Regions from separate parts of the Fusibacter sp. JL298sf-3 genome, predicted to be linked through region 2. Evidence: a T-box and tRNA genes for the amino acid it is inferred to sense, from the RefSeq annotation. Region 2 holds a T-box; the other holds one or more tRNA genes.
The links. A T-box is a leader RNA that pairs with one kind of tRNA and senses whether it is charged. The one in region 2 lies ahead of thrS (threonine--tRNA ligase), so its partner is inferred to be a tRNA-Thr.
Positions count from the first base shown of each region.

Region 1 (7,778 bases), 900 kb from region 2:
GCGGAAAAAGAAGGGTTTGAACACTTTACCTTAAAGGAAATTCACGAACAGCCCAAAGGTGTCAGAGAAACGCTTATGCGTCGTATTAATGCAGAAGGTGATCTCGTGTTGGAAGGCGTGCATTTAGACGAAGACATGCTGAAGAACATCGACAGAGTTTACATCGTCGCCTGTGGAACGGCTTATCACGCGGGACTGGTGGGCAAGCGCGCTATTGAGCACTTTGCGAAGATACCGGTTATTTGCGATGTGGCGTCGGAGTTTAGATACCGCGATCCGTTTATCGATGAGAAGACGCTGTTTATCGCCGTATCTCAGTCCGGTGAGACGTTGGATACGCTTCAGTCGTTGAGAGAGGCAAAGCGCAGAGGTGCGCGTATCTTGAGCATCGTCAACGTGGTCGGCAGCTCTGTGGCGCGTGAGAGCCACGACCTCTTCTACACCTGGGCGGGACCTGAAATCGGTGTAGCCTCTACAAAGGCGTTTACAACTCAGCTCACGGCGTTTTATCTGTTGGCATTACACTTTGGTCGACTGAACGGCAATCTCTCAGTAGAGCGCTACCACGAGGTCATAGAGGCGCTAAAAGAGATGCCTGCGCACATACAGAGCATTCTCGACGAGAGCGAGCAGATTCAAAAGCTGGCCGCTGAACAGTTCAACAACGAAAAGGTCTTCTTTATGGGCAGAGGCATCGACGCCGATTTGTCGCACGAGGCCTCTTTGAAGCTCAAGGAAATTTCGTATATCAATTCGTTTGCCATTGCCGCCGGGGAGCTCAAGCACGGGACGATTGCCCTTATTGAAGACAATACCTTTGTGGTAGCACTGGCGACGCAAGACCGCTTGTACGATAAAATGCTTTCCAATATCACGGAAGTTATGGCCCGTGGTGCCCATGTTTTTGCCGTGGCCAAACGCGGTCACGAGAAAGTGCACCATACGGCAGACGAAGTGTTCTACATTCCCGTTGTGGAAGACATGTTGACGCCGATTTTAGCTGTGGTACCGATGCAACTCTTTGCGTACTACGTGTCTGCGCTCCGCGGCAACGATGTAGACAAGCCGAGAAACTTGGCGAAGAGTGTGACGGTGGAGTAGAGAGCAGAGACTGGAAGTAGAATAAATGTAGAGCGGCATCTCCATAGAGTTGCCGCTTTTCTTATGCGCTCTAAACAGTCTAGAAATTTTATGGTATCATTAACTGTCGGTGAAGTGCATGCGTGTTTGAAATTACATAGCGCTGAACGCCCTTTAGAAAACAAAATGGAGGATAAAAAGATGGATGTCAACCTCTTGCTTTTTGACGGATTTGAAACCTTAGACGCCTTTGGCCCGATTGAAATTTTGGGACGAATAGAGGGCTTTAAGCTCACTTATTGTTCTCATTTTGGCGGGACAGTTGTATCGGCACAGGGAGCTCAGATAGCGACGAAATCTATTCTAAATGCAGATAAAAAGGGGATTTTGGTAGTCCCCGGTGGCCGTGGTACAAGGCAGTTGGTCGACGACGCGGCCTTTTTAGCTCTGCTAGAGACTCTAGCGAATCAGGCAGCTTATTGCTTATCGATTTGTACAGGGGCTGCACTCCTAGCGAAATGCGGCGCTTTAAACGGAAAAAAGGCGACGTCCAATAAGCGCGCCATGGCATGGGTTAAAGCGACTAGTAATCAAGTGAACTGGGTTGACAAAGCGCGCTGGGTCATCGACGGCAAATACTATACGTCTTCCGGTGTATCGGCCGGCATGGATATGGCATTGGGCTTTGTCAGCGATTGTTGTGGTAGAGACAAGGCCGAGGAAATCGCGACACTTATTGAGTACGTTTGGAACGACGATTGTACAAACGATGATTTTGCACTGAAGAGACTTTAAAAGAGATTTGAGGCGCTGCTTTAATCACAAAGAAGAAATTGAGCGCGCAATGGGAACCCCACTTGAGTGGATGGAACTTCCCACTAAGAAAGCGAGTCGAATAAAACTTACAAAAGAGGCCGATTTTTTTAACAGGAAGGACTGGACGCGACAGTTCAACTGGATAAAAGAGCATGCGGAGTTGTTTGCGGAGACTTTTATTAAGTATGTCAAATAGCTTTTAAAACCGTTCATTGGCCTACTGAACTTTATTTAAAAAGGCCGCCTTCATCCGTACGGGTTAAAAGTCGGAAAAACAATTTGTCGGTCTAAAACCCGGATTTTTATTTGTAAGGGTTTTGAGCCGGAAAAACATTGGCATAACAAATGAGATATGGTATTCTGTGTATAAAAGGGGGTGCGGTGTGAAAGAGATGGATCAAAAGCTTCATGTTGAAGCCCTTAAAACGCGATTTAAAGCGTACAAGACCATCGCTGTAAAAGATTTTTACACATTTTATGCCGACGTATACGGCGATATTAAAAAAAGCACAGTACATTGGTACATTTACGAACTGAAGAAACAGCACGTGATACGAAATGTGTCGCGTGGACTGTACGTTTTGGAAGAAGAGAATTCGGCGACAAACAGCACCTATATGGTGGTGACGCTGGACATCGTCAAGTCGTCGACTTATGACCCTCAGACATTTGATGCGACTTTAAAAGCGCAGGTGAACGCATTAAACGCCGCCATAGAGACCACTTTTGAAACCGAGCGGCAGTACCATGTTTCACAGGGCGACGAGCTCCAGTTGCTCATGCCTTTAAGGCCTGACATCGGGCGGCTTTTGTTGCTGACCTTTAGCTACTTACAGCCGTATGAAGCGCGGTATGCCATTGGCATCGGCGAAGTGGACGGTGCGATAAAAGAGAATTCTTGGGAGATGAACGGGCCAATTTTTTGGAACGCAAGGGACCAACTGGCTGAGCTGAAAAAGAGCGCACATTACGACGGTCGCGTGGCAACCGGTTACAGCCACACGGACAGCGTGTGCAACGGGGTATTGCCCGTGGTACACAAGGCGCTTGAAAAGATAACCGATAAGCAGTGGGCGGCCATGCGCTATGCCCTTGAAAACGTTGAGCCATCGGCGGCATATCAGGCGCTTAAAATTAGTCGTTCAAGTTATTACGAACGTTTGAGCAGCGCCAATATGGAGGAACTCTTGGAAGCGTACAGCGCGCTGTACACATTGGTGACGGCGAGAAAGGCGGTGGGGTAATGCTGGTGATGGTGCTTTTGTTCGCACATGTTTTGTCGGACTTCGTCTTTCAGACGACGCAAATGGTACGTGAAAAATCACAGCTGAATCCAAGAGGTTTTCTCAAACATGGGGCAGTGCTCTTTTTCACGGCGTTGCCGGTGATTTTTGTAGCGTATCCCAGTGAGATTCTATGGCGCATAGCCCTTGTGTCGGTGCTGCACATTGTGGTGGATATCGTTAAAGAGGGCCTGCAAAGGTGGGGAGAACAGCGACGGGCACCGGAAGTTGCTAGAGCACTCTTGTTTGCCGCAGACCAAGCGGTGCATATTGCGCTGATTTTTATCGTCGCACGCGGGGTGCCCATTCGGTACCATGCGGTAAACGCCTATTTTGTCGAGACCTTCTTAAACGGCAACGGGGTGTCTTACGAAGAATTCAAAGCGGGCTTTATCGTCCTCTATACGGCGCTATCGGGGATTTACTTTGTGCCGCTCTTGTTCGACATCGCCTACCGAAAAGTTCCGGACTACGCCGCCAAACTCAACGACCAATTGAAAGTGGACCTCGTCGAGGCCGACTACGACTTTATTGACGAAGTGAAGACCGGCAAATGGATTGGCGTGTTCGAGCGCTTCTTAATTGCTGTGTTTCTATTGGCCGGACAACTGGCTTCAATTGGATTTGTCGTGGCACTTAAATCTTTAGCGCGCTTTAAAATGATGGCGCATAAAATCTTTGCAGAGTACTTCTTACTGGGCACTTTGTTCAGTGTCGGGTATACCTTTATCTTGTACGCTGTCTTTCAAAAACTTCTATAGAAAAGGCAGGTTAACAGATGATTAGAAAGTATGAAACAGGCGATTTGGAAACCGTTATGGCCATTTGGCTAGAAACCAATTGTTTAGCACATCCCTTTGTGGCGCGTTCGTATTGGACGGGGCATTTTGAAGAAGTTAAAACTCAGCTCCCTCAGGCGGAGGTGTACGTCTACGAAGCAGACGGCGAAGTCGTGGGCTTTATTGGTCTAATGGACACTTACATCGCCGGAATTTTCGTGCGGGAAACCCACTGGGGAAAAGGCGTGGGACGCGCACTTCTTGAAACGGCAAAAGCACAAGTGGACACGCTGACGCTCAGTGTTTACAAGGCCAACGAAAAGGCCTATCGTTTTTATTTAAAAGCGGCTTTTCAAACGGTGGCCGAGCGACCGGATTTAGAGGCGGGGGCGGTAGCCGTTGAAATGGTATGGAAAAAGGAACCCCCTCGCGCAAAGGCGTGCGTGTCATCATAGAAAATCACATGAGAGAAGGAGAGCTTTATGAATCTTTTTGGTAAACTGGTTTTGTCACTGGTGTTGGCACTTGGCATCGTCAACCCTAAGTTGTTTTTAAAAGTTACAGAGTTTTGGCGTGTGACGCACACGAGGGAGCGTTCTGAGATGGCGCTCAAAATGACGCGCATCCTTTCGGCGGTGGCCCTTATTTTCTTTTGGGTGATGCCGCTGGTGTACAAGTCTTAATCCTCTATAGAACGCGAGGTGATGATGCGAGGGATTAGAGTTTTAAGAACGAAGACACTTGAAGGGTACCTATTGAAGACCTCTTGGGCGAGTAACAAGACAGTGGGCTTCACTTTAATTTACGACTGCAGAAGGCCGAGCACTTTAAACGACTTCCCCTACTTGACTGGGATTGAAGATCGAGAAACCTTTGGTCGAGCCAACTACATTAAAGTGTGGCACATGATCAGTCCATCTATAGACAACTCGGCAGTGCTTAGTGAACTGGAGGTCATGGTAAGTTGTCTTTTAGAACCACTTGAAGGTTGTCACTGGAATATGGAAAAACAGGTTGTGACAGACCGCCATCTGAACCACATGTCTCAGTCGAGAGCGATTATGTTCGAGTTCTTTGAAGCGCTACTTAAATCAGAGGGGTGCGAAGAGGTGCTCAAAAAGGTCACAGACGATTCGTATAAATATTTATCACAAGATTGATAAGATAAAAAAGACGCCTACAAGTGAGCACTTGACGGCGTCTTTTTTCTTGAAATTTATCAGAGGCTACAGCTTGTGAAAGACCGGCTGCCGCTTTTCAAACGTACAGGCGTATTGGAAGCCCAGTGCTTTTAAGTGGGCGACATTTGCCTCATAGGCATGGGCGACATATCCGGTGGAATGGGCATCGCTGCCGAGGGTGATAATCTCTCCACCGAGGTCTTTGTAGAGCTTTAAAATCGGTGTGTCGGGGTTGTTGTGTCCGAGGTTGTATCGATGACCACCGGCGTTGACCTCGATGCCTTTGCCACTTTCAATCACCTTCTTCAGTAGCGTTTCAACATAATCTGAAAAAGCTGAAAAAGGGACATTTCTCGTCTGAGGGTGGTACCTCAGGTAGAGATCGAGATGTCCGAGAACGTCGTAATTATCGTATGCGCATATGTTGTTGAAGTACGCTTCAAAATACGTTTGAATGGCCGTTTTAGCAGAGCCGTCTGTAAAATGTGGGCTGAGGTAGACGTCTTTTTTTTCCAGCGTGTGAAGCGAGGCCAAAATAAAATCAAATGGATAAGCTTTGCACAGAGCGTCGTTTTTTTCTGCTGAAATTTCTTGAAGGCCGATTTCTGCCGCATAATGTAACTTGATAACGCCGTCGTACCGGCGATTAAATGCCTCGACTTGATTGAAATAAGCCGGCTGGTCAAAATCCCACTCGGTGGTGCGAAGCGATGGGTCGCTGTCGTAATCCACGTGCTCGGTGAAGGCAATGTGGGTTACCGATTGGTCGATTGCCGCTTGAAGCATCTCTTCCATCGGTGCTTTTGAGTCACTTGAAAAGTCACTGTGGACGTGAAAATCCATTTTAAACGGTTTCATAAAAGCCTCCTCAATTTAGACAAGTCGTTGGCATGTGTTTACGGATTGGCAGTAGGGGTAATAAATGCACGCCTCCACAAAGCCATTAAAGTTCCCTGTTTTTCTGCAACAACATTTGTTGTTAAAAAAGAAAAACCTCTAGCTTGTGCTAGAGGTTTGAATTGGAGCCGACGATGAGATTCGAACTCACGACCTACGCCTTACCATGGCGTTGCTCTACCTGCTGAGCTACGACGGCATTCTTTTGTTATTATAAATGATTTTTTTATAAAAAACAAGAGAAAATTCAGGTGATTAATTTTTTTTAATGTTCTAGCTGAAAAAGCCTTCGCCGAGGACTTCCCGCACGTTAGAGACCATCACAAATGCCTTAGGGTCAAGGGCTCTGACGTGGGTTTTCAATCGGACGAACTCTTTTTTACCCATCACCGACGTGATGATTTCTTTGTCGCTCATGGTGTAGGCGCCTTTAGCCGTGTAGATGGTGGCGCCTCTTTCGAGACTTTCCACAATATACTTTTGAATGGCAACGGACTCGCTCGAGATAATGGACACATTGACTTTTAGATTGAAGCCCTCTATGGCCGCATCGATGATAAAGCCGTTCATAATAATGCCGAGAAGTGCGTAAACAGCCAGCTCTATGCCGAAACTGAAAGCGGCGAGTGTGACGACGACGAAGTCCGCCATGAGCAGTGAGCGGCCGATATCGATGTTGAGGTATTTGTTCAACACCTTTGCTATAATATCGGTACCACCTGTCGAGGCGTTTTGATTAAAGACGATGCCGAGGCCCAACCCAGATACGAGGATGCCGGCGATTAAGTTGACGAGTAAGTCGTCGACAATCGGACCGTCTAGAGTGACGAAAGCGTCGAAAACGTATACCAGCCCTGTCAATAGGGCAGCAGCGTAGATGGTTTTCGCGCCGAAAGCCTTGCCGATGGTTAAAAAGCCGATGCCGAAGAGCACGACGTTGAGGATAAGCAGAGCGTTCCCAATGGAAATTGCGGGAACGAGCTTATGCGTAACAAGGGCGAGACCTGTGATACCCCCAGTTGCGAGGTTCGCCGGAATAAAGAAGAGACAGATGCCGGTAGCGACCAGCAGTGCCCCAAGTGAAATCAGCAAGTACGATCGTATATTCTTCATGAAACACCTCCAATGATGCAATCTGATATTATTATACGTTTCCGAACATAAGGCGTCAATTGATGTTACAAGCTTTTTAATATATGGTATACTGTATAATCGATGTGTCGATAGAATAATAAGAAGGTGAAAAAAGATGATTAAGAAATTTTTAAAATTTGTAGAAATTCAGACAAAAGTCGCAAGTGTCCTGCCGTTTTTGATGGGGACGTTGATGGCGGCTTATTCCGGTGTTGAGCTCGATGCGATTAACGCGCTGTTGATGCTGACGGCCCTGTTGCTCGTGGATATGGGCACCACAGGTCTCAACCACTATATGGACTATCAAAAAGCGGAACTTAAAGAAGGGTATCATTACGAAGTGCACAACCCCATGGGGGCAGGTGAACTGTCGGTCAAAAATGCGCAATTGGTCCTATATGCACTCTTTGGTCTAGCCGTTATAATAGGACTTGTTTTATTTGTTCGAACGGATTATATTGTACTTTTATTAGGTGCGGCTTCCTTTGGCGTCGGGATGCTGTATTCGCTTGGACCGTTGCCCATATCGAGAACCATTTTAGGCGAGGTGTTTAGCGGCAGCTTTATGGGGGGCATCATTCCGTTTTTAGCGTTTTATATCCACAGTT
Region 1 covers NZ_CM132608.1:3,058,291-3,066,068, forward strand. The annotation lists gene glmS (glutamine--fructose-6-phosphate transaminase (isomerizing)) at 1-1,101, shown strand, start outside; gene ACR6HW_RS14595 (DJ-1/PfpI family protein) at 1,282-1,875, shown strand; gene ACR6HW_RS14600 (DUF4268 domain-containing protein) at 1,883-2,092, shown strand; gene ACR6HW_RS14605 (SatD family protein) at 2,289-3,140, shown strand; gene ACR6HW_RS14610 (DUF3307 domain-containing protein) at 3,140-3,940, shown strand; gene ACR6HW_RS14615 (GNAT family N-acetyltransferase) at 3,958-4,413, shown strand; gene ACR6HW_RS14620 (DUF6199 family natural product biosynthesis protein) at 4,441-4,641, shown strand; gene ACR6HW_RS14625 (hypothetical protein) at 4,663-5,118, shown strand; gene ACR6HW_RS14630 (histidinol-phosphatase HisJ family protein) at 5,185-5,997, opposite strand; tRNA gene ACR6HW_RS14635 (tRNA-Thr) at 6,160-6,235, opposite strand; gene ACR6HW_RS14640 (YitT family protein) at 6,310-7,149, opposite strand; gene ACR6HW_RS14645 (UbiA family prenyltransferase) at 7,286-7,778, shown strand, end outside.
Region 1: it encodes a tRNA-Thr, which carries the amino acid that the T-box ahead of thrS (threonine--tRNA ligase) is inferred to sense. The anticodon was not compared.

Region 2 (7,778 bases):
GCCCAATTTCTGAGAAGACGCAACCAGTGTTACCATTGCAAGGCCGAACAGACCAAGCGCACTGGGATCTCCCGTTTTAATTTGCACAGTTTGTTTTTCATTTAAATTCATAATCTTCATTAGCACGTAATCGTGCTCCCTCCCCATAAATTAATTTATAAATTTTTAACAACCTATAAAGTATAGCAATAATCAGATGCCCAGTCAAGACACCTCGTCTATTTTTTTATAGATAATACTGATAACCGTCTTTTCCCGCGTCCTTCACTTTATAGAGCGCGATATCGGCGTGTTTGAGAAGGGTCGTAAAGGCTCGACCGTCCTTTGGAAATTCGCTAATCCCCATGCTTGCCGTTAACGTGAACGCGTAAGACCGTATGCGATAAGGCTTTGAGAGCACCTCTTTTAAGGCCTCGAAACAAGCTGTGCGTCGAACATCTTCTGCACCTGAATCGTGTGCAACAATAATCGCAAACTCGTCGCCGCCCATACGGGCACAAAAATCAGCGGGCTGAAGGACGGTTAAAATTCTTCTGGACACTTCGATAATGAGATCGTCTCCCACATCGTGTCCAGCTGTATCGTTAACCTCTTTAAAGCCGTCCATGTCTAGAAACGCTACTGAAAACGGTTTTTCCTCCGCTATGCGTTCTTCGAGGACGCTTTTAAGGTACAGCCTGTTGGGAAGCTGGGTTAAACTGTCATGGTACGCTAAGTAGCGCGCTTCTTCTTCAGAGGCTCTCAATCGCGTGACATCGTTTGCAAAGAGCAAGATTTCTGTATTGCCATACTCGTTGATGCCCACTTTTTCCATATGGTGATGGAAGACTTTGTCTTCCAGAGTCAGTTCAAACTCTTCAAATGCGTCGTCAGGATGATGTGCTTGTATGGCGTCGCAGTAGTTTTTCGGTAACACGTCTTCAATATAGCATTCCTGAGCTCGGGTGGAGTCAACGCCGAGTACGCTAATGGCCTTCCCCTCACAATGGACGATTTTTAAACGCGTCCCCTCGACTTCAAACCTGAAAACAATGCTTGGCAAGAGCTTGACAGTCTGCTTATACCGCTCCGCCGTCTCAAGGCGTAGCCGTTCGATTTCAAGCAACTCCGAGTAGCGGTTGGTGTAGACTTTAATCAGCAAAACCCCAATGGAAATAATGCTCAAAAGACCCAACAATATCGTCAGCATCATACTGTTTTTTAAAACAGCAATATTCTCTTGATTCATCAAGAGGATAACCACTGTGTGATCGCCAATCTTTTTATAGAGCTTAACCTTACCATCGAGTTGCCTTGTCCTTACTGTGCCCCCCACTTCGCCATCGTTGGCGCGATTTAAGTAATAGGTGTCTTCAGGTGCAAAACTGCTGTACTGGCCATAGTGTATGGTGAAATCTTGTAGCTTAAAGCGGTTTTCTTCTAAAAAACGATCGTTCCAAGCTTCTACATTGACGACGGCGAGCTCACTCAAGTAATCGTACTTTTGTATGATATCGTCGATTAAACGATTGGGGTCGCTTTCTTTCAACAGTCCAAACGCCTCTTGGTCGTCCACATACAAGTTCAGCAAATAGGGCGTGCCTTCTAAAGCGTAGTAAGTAAACAAGTAAAAACCCTCTTGACTGAGTGACAGCGAACGCGGCCCCGCCCAGAACTTGCCGCGTGAAACGCCGCGATCAATCGTCACCGGTCGGCCGTCGATGAGCGATTGAAACGCCTCGTGCCAAAAGCCCCACTCCTTGGTCTCCAAGCCGATTTCTGAAGCCGTCGTCGACTTCTCTATGACGATGGTCTCCTCTGTCGCCTTAAACAGCGCAATGCCGGATAAATGAAATGTTTCGCGTATGGTTTCTAGTTCTTCACTGGTGATGGTGTTCGGGTCAATTAACACCTCAATTTCTTGTGACAGCCCTTCGAGCTTATCAATCCAAAACGATTGAATCAAATTTTCAGAATGGATTGAAGTATCTATTGCGTTGCCTATAATAAGCGCAATCTCTTCCAATTCATCAACTTGTTGTGCCTCCAACAGCGTTTCAAAGACACTTGTGGTGAGAAAGATGACCGCGATAATCGCTACAATCAACAATAGCATGTACCACTTTTCAATTTTTTTAACAGCTGTTTTCATAGCTTCTCCTAAAAGTTCTTTTTATCGTCGCCAATGCGGACCCAACTGGAGGTCAAAACATCTGCCACGGTATTTTTTGCGTCATATGTTACGACAATATAGGCGAACCCCGTTCCCCCCAGTGACGTGTTCTGAGTTTCCACCAAGATGTACTGACGTCTTTCATCTTCGGCATAAAAAGACTTAAACTTCGGATTGATAAAGCCCTCACTGTTCATTTTTTTCAAATAGGCACTGACTTCTTCCGATTGCGTTGTGCTCAATAGAACAGCTGTATCGTGTTCAATGTCCTCCATGACGACATCTGTAAAGTGGTTCTTTTCTTTCGTGCTGAACGCTGTTACCGCGATAATTACTGCTAAAATCAGCACTGCGTACTTAATTTTCATCTCATCCTCCGATCAAACTTAAAGTACTTTACGTTTACAGATATTTAAATTCCTTAACCATTATACATGACTGATAGACATTTGACCATAAACAAGATGTTTTTCACTTAAGAAAGCTGAAAACAGCCAGTACAAAAAACGTACTGGCTGTTTTTTCTCAAAATGTCTCTCTTTAATAAAAAGCCTGTCAACCTACTTGTAATTGAGTACCTTTTCCGAAACTTCTTTTAAGAGGCGCGCTTTAAAGTCATCTAGTTTTAACTGACCGAGGTCGCCTTCAGAACGGCTTCTCACCGATACGAGTTCACCTTCGACTTCTTTCTCGCCGACGACGAGCATATAAGGGACTTTTTCAAGCTGTGCTTCCCTAATTTTGTAGCCTATTTTTTCTGAGCGGTCGTCGAGTTCTACACGTGCGCCAATGCGCTTAAGTGCTTGCTCAACAGATGCTGCGTAGTCGTTAAAACGGTCGGAAATCGGCAGTACTTTAACCTGCACCGGTGCCAACCAAGTCGGAAACTTACCTGCATACTTTTCAATCAACATCGCAAGGGTACGTTCGTAGCAGCCAATAGATGTTCTGTGAATAATAATCGGACGCTTTTTCTCACCATCAGAATCGATGTAAGACATGTCGAAACGATCGGCAAGTGAGAAGTCGATTTGAACAGTTATAATGGTGTCTTCTTTACCGTGGACGTTCTTGAACTGAATGTCGAGTTTAGGGCCGTAGAAAGCAGCTTCGCCTTCGACTTCTTTGTAATCGAGTTCAAGATGGTCCAAGATGTTCTTCATGGTCTCTTGCGTTTTCTCCCATTGCTCCGGCGCGCCGACGTACTTCGCTTTGTTGTTTGGATCCCACTTCGAGAACTGGTAGCTGACGTCTTCAGCGATGCCCAATGTGTTCATCATAAAGTTGACGAGATCAACAACCCCTCTGAATTCGGCTTCAAGTTGCTCCGGTGTCACCATGAGATGCGCCTCTGAAATGGTAAACTGTCTCACGCGAATCAAACCATGCATTTCGCCTGACGACTCGTTTCTAAACAGCGTAGAGGTCTCTGCCAATCGCACCGGTAAATCGCGGTAGCTTCTCTGTTTTGCCTTGTATACGAAGAACTGGAATGGACAAGTCATCGGTCTTAGTGCCAACGCCTCGTCTTCCGACTCACCATTAGGTATGACGAACATACCGTCTCTGTAGAGATCCCAGTGTCCTGAAATCTTATAAAGATCCGCTTTTGCCATTAACGGCGTCTTTGTCAGCTGGTACCCTCTCGACTCTTCTTCATCTTCTACAAAACGCTGAAGCAGTTGAACGATTTTAGCGCCCTTAGGCATTAAGAGCGGAAGCCCTTGACCGATGACATCGACCGATGTAAAGAGCTCGAGTTCTCTGCCCACTTTGTTGTGATCGCGTTTCTTCGCTTCTTCGAGCATTTCAAGATGGGCTTCCAACTGCGATTTCTTAGGGAAACTCACACCGTAGATTCTCTGGAGCATCTTGTTGTTTTCATCACCTCTCCAGTAGGCACCTGTAGCCGATAAGAGCTTGACACCCTTAACAAACTCAGTGGATCTAAGATGTGGGCCTGCACACAGGTCTGTGAACTCTCCCTGACTGTAGAAAGTCAACGCCTCGTCTTCAGGCAAATCCTCAATGAGCTCCACTTTATAAGTCTCGCCTTGAGCGCTACAGAATGCTAAGGCTTCTTCTCTTGGCATTTCACTAAAAGTGATTTCGTACTTTTCCTTGACGATAGCCATCATTTCTTTTTCGATGGCGTCTAAATCTTCCGGCTTAAACGGTTTTTCAACGTCGAAGTCGTAGTAAAAACCACGGTCTATTGCAGGGCCAATGGCGAGTTTTGCCTCGGGATACAGGCGCTTTACTGCTTGTGCCAAAATATGCGCGCTGGTGTGTCTAAACGCGTCTTTGCCCTCTTGGTCGTCAAAAGTATAGAGATTGACCTCACAGTCTTCAGTAAGGATTGTGCGAATATCCACGACTTTGCCGTTGACACTGCCCGCCATGGCTTCTTTAGCCAAACGTCCGCTAATGGATTTTGCCAGTTCATACAAACTGATGCCCGACGCCACTTCTCTTACTGAACCGTCTTTTAAAGTTACTTTTATCATATTGAAACCTCCTTGCTCGTCTAAACTGTTTTTTTGTCTCTTTAACGAGGACATAACCGCTTTTCGCCGATAGAACTTCTCGTGCGAAACACTTGCCGAAGTCTTAGGGCTTAACTTTTTATACCAATAAAAAAAACACCCATCCTAAAAAGGGACGAATGTTCATCGCGGTTCCACCCAAATTGCCCGTAGGCCACTCTTAGGGACTGTATCGGTTCCCATCCGGCGGTGTTTTGACAAAGGCTACTCCACCACAGCTAGAGGTTAGTGTTCACATACAGTGTTTAAAGCACTTTCAGCACCGTGCTTCTCTCTTGAAAACTTAAAGTAGGTTACTCTTCCTCATTATCGCTTACACTATTAAATTTAATTATAAAGAGATTATGGCCTTTGTCAAGGGTTTTTGAAAAGATTGTTTGACAATCGACTGTTTCCATCTATCGATTGAGCCCCCATACGGCCTATCGCGTTTAATGCTCCCTGGAAATTGCAGGCGAATAGCCCCTTCGTTCAATAGAAAAGCGCATCGACCACACTGGGCCGATGCGCCTAGAATCTTACTAACAGATGTCGCCACCCATTGAAGCAAAGCCCGCTTTTGCAAGAAGCTCTTGACATTTTGCCGTTAAATGTTCAGGTACGAGGACAATCGGTCCCGTACAGCCCATTCCGCTCTCGGCGTAGATGTCGTTTCTCCAAAGGACTTTAACAGCATCTTCGAGATCCATAATATCGATCCCTGAAATCGAACCTGTGACGACGACTTTTTCAGGTGCTTTAACGTCTTCAGTGTCTTTTGGCGCAGATTTCTCTGTGGCTTTGGCGATGATGTCCGTCCAACCGATCTTGCTAAGCTTTGCAAACTCTGCTTTGGCAATATCGTTAATCTTGTTTTTAGAAATTTCATGACCGTATCTCAACGCATTTGCAATAACCGGTGCACCAGATGCTCTCGATAAGATGAGGACATTTCGGTCGTAACCTTCGCCGATTCCAGGACCGTAACCGAATCCCGTCGTCTCGTATTGACCACCGCTTGTAAACGATGAAAACATCTTCATTAAAATATTGCCTGTTAAGCTGTCTGTAACGGCTACATCTACAGCGCCTAGTAAGAGATCGTTGCCTCTGAGCACCGTGCCGCCATCTGACCTTTGAGATTCACCAAAAGAGATGTCATAACCTTTTGAAGCGATTTCTTTCAAAATCTTTTCAACAGTTCTAGAGCCTTCGACATTTAAGATGCCCACTGTAGGTGCTTCAATGCCCGCCGCTTTTGCAGCGATAATACCGTAGATAGCGTTCTTCGTCATAGCTTCTACACGGTTGGTCGCAGATGTTCCCGTCGTCGTGGCGATAAAGAGTTCTCTACCTGCTGACGGCGTCACAACGCGTCCTACTGTGGAAACGCCAATGGGGAAATTATAGTGCATGGTAACGCATGCGCCAATTTCGCCGGAATCCAAATGCGATTCCATAATTTTGTACATTTCTTCTTCAGTATTGGCTTCAAGTGTTTCAATCCCCGATGTATTTTGAGGTCCGATAAGAACAAGTTTCATATCCGGGTACATTTTCTTGGCCAACAGAGCCCCTTCAATAAGGGTTTTTTCGCCGTGTTCACTGCCCAATGTCGTCAATGCCACTTTTTTTGTATTTCCAAATTGACCTGTCTCAATAGCATCGGCAATTTCTAAAAAGGCATTTCCAACGATTTTGTTGAGTTCCATAGTATGCCTCCTCTCTATTCAGATAGGTTTTCAGCAAGCTTTCTCATTGCGTCTGCTATCATCAATTTGACTTTATCTTCATCGAAACCGGCTTGAACAGCATCCTCTTTGCCTTTGTTTGCTTCCACTACAAAAGAGACACCGTCAAATAGGTTTGTCATACGTCCTAAGAACAAGCTGCCCTTACCGACGATCATCGCACGGTTTATTTCACCGTTTTTCATCGCGTCAATGGCAAATCCAATGTAAGGAACACCCGATGGAATATGGCCTTGAGTCGGTGCGAAGCCAGGCATACCGTGTTCTTCAACAAAGGTTTTAAGGCCAGAGCGCTCGAGTTCGCCACGCTTAACGCCAAGTGCTGCAATCATCTTGTAGTTCGCTTCTGGGACATCGCCTGCACCGGCAGGTTTTGTAATGTCAGGGTTTTGCATTTCCACAGAATACTTGTCGACATCTGTGATTTTGAGACCGCCCTTATCCAGTGGCTGTGTAATCAAAGAGGTGATAACCGCTTGAGGTGAAGAACCTGTGCCCACAGTATGTCTACCGATGAGATCTGTGTTCACGTATGGCGATACACCATCGTCTTCAGATACGAGAACGGCAAAACCGCCCACTGTGTCTTCTAAAATCGGAAGGCCTTTTTTCACATGGTCTTTACCGTTCATACCGAGTTTCGCTGTTGCACCGCCGCCGACAACGACAACGTGCTTGAATACGCCGGACTTAACAAGTGCACTGGCGTTAATTAAAGCATGTGTCGGTGCTGCACAGAAACCTCTTGTATCGGAACCCGTTGCATTGACGAGGCCACAGCCTTCAGCAATCGACTTAGCGAAGTTGCCGCCACCTCTTTGGTTCATATCGCCACAAGCTTCTTCAGAACACTCGATAACGTATTCGATTTCATCTGGATTGACTTCTGTTTGTTTCATAAGGTGCTTAACCGCTAATACACCTGAAGCTTTAACAACGAGGTTTTCAAACATGATGTGTGCGGTCAAGTTGGTGTCGACGTCATGCGCCTTCTTAACGCAACCGACGAGCTCACCAGCATGGTAAAGCGCCTCAGCGTGGTGGTCGCTGATTTGCGCGATAACCGCTTCTTTTGATTCGCCTGTTTTAAAAACTGCAAGTTCTTTTTCAGAGAACATTTCATTGGCGGTAAGCTTTTCGACAACAGATGCGGTAAAGCTTTCTGTCAACATAACGAGGTCGAAAGAATCCGCAATTTTTAACATGCCGATAAATTCTTCTTGAGGCATAATCTCACCGAACTTACCATAGCGGCCACCTTCTACAGGATGTGCACACCAAGGCATTTCAATTGCATTTAACGACTCTGGTTGACGATTGCCGATATAGACTTGATTCGGTGCATAAGTG
Region 2 covers NZ_CM132608.1:114,368-122,145, reverse strand. The annotation lists gene ACR6HW_RS00570 (acetate uptake transporter) at 1-111, opposite strand, end outside; gene ACR6HW_RS00565 (diguanylate cyclase domain-containing protein) at 227-2,131, opposite strand; gene ACR6HW_RS00560 (hypothetical protein) at 2,140-2,520, opposite strand; gene thrS (threonine--tRNA ligase) at 2,713-4,659, opposite strand; T-box leader at 4,807-5,017, opposite strand; gene grdD (glycine/sarcosine/betaine reductase complex component C subunit alpha) at 5,220-6,389, opposite strand; gene grdC (glycine/sarcosine/betaine reductase complex component C subunit beta) at 6,404-7,778, opposite strand, start outside.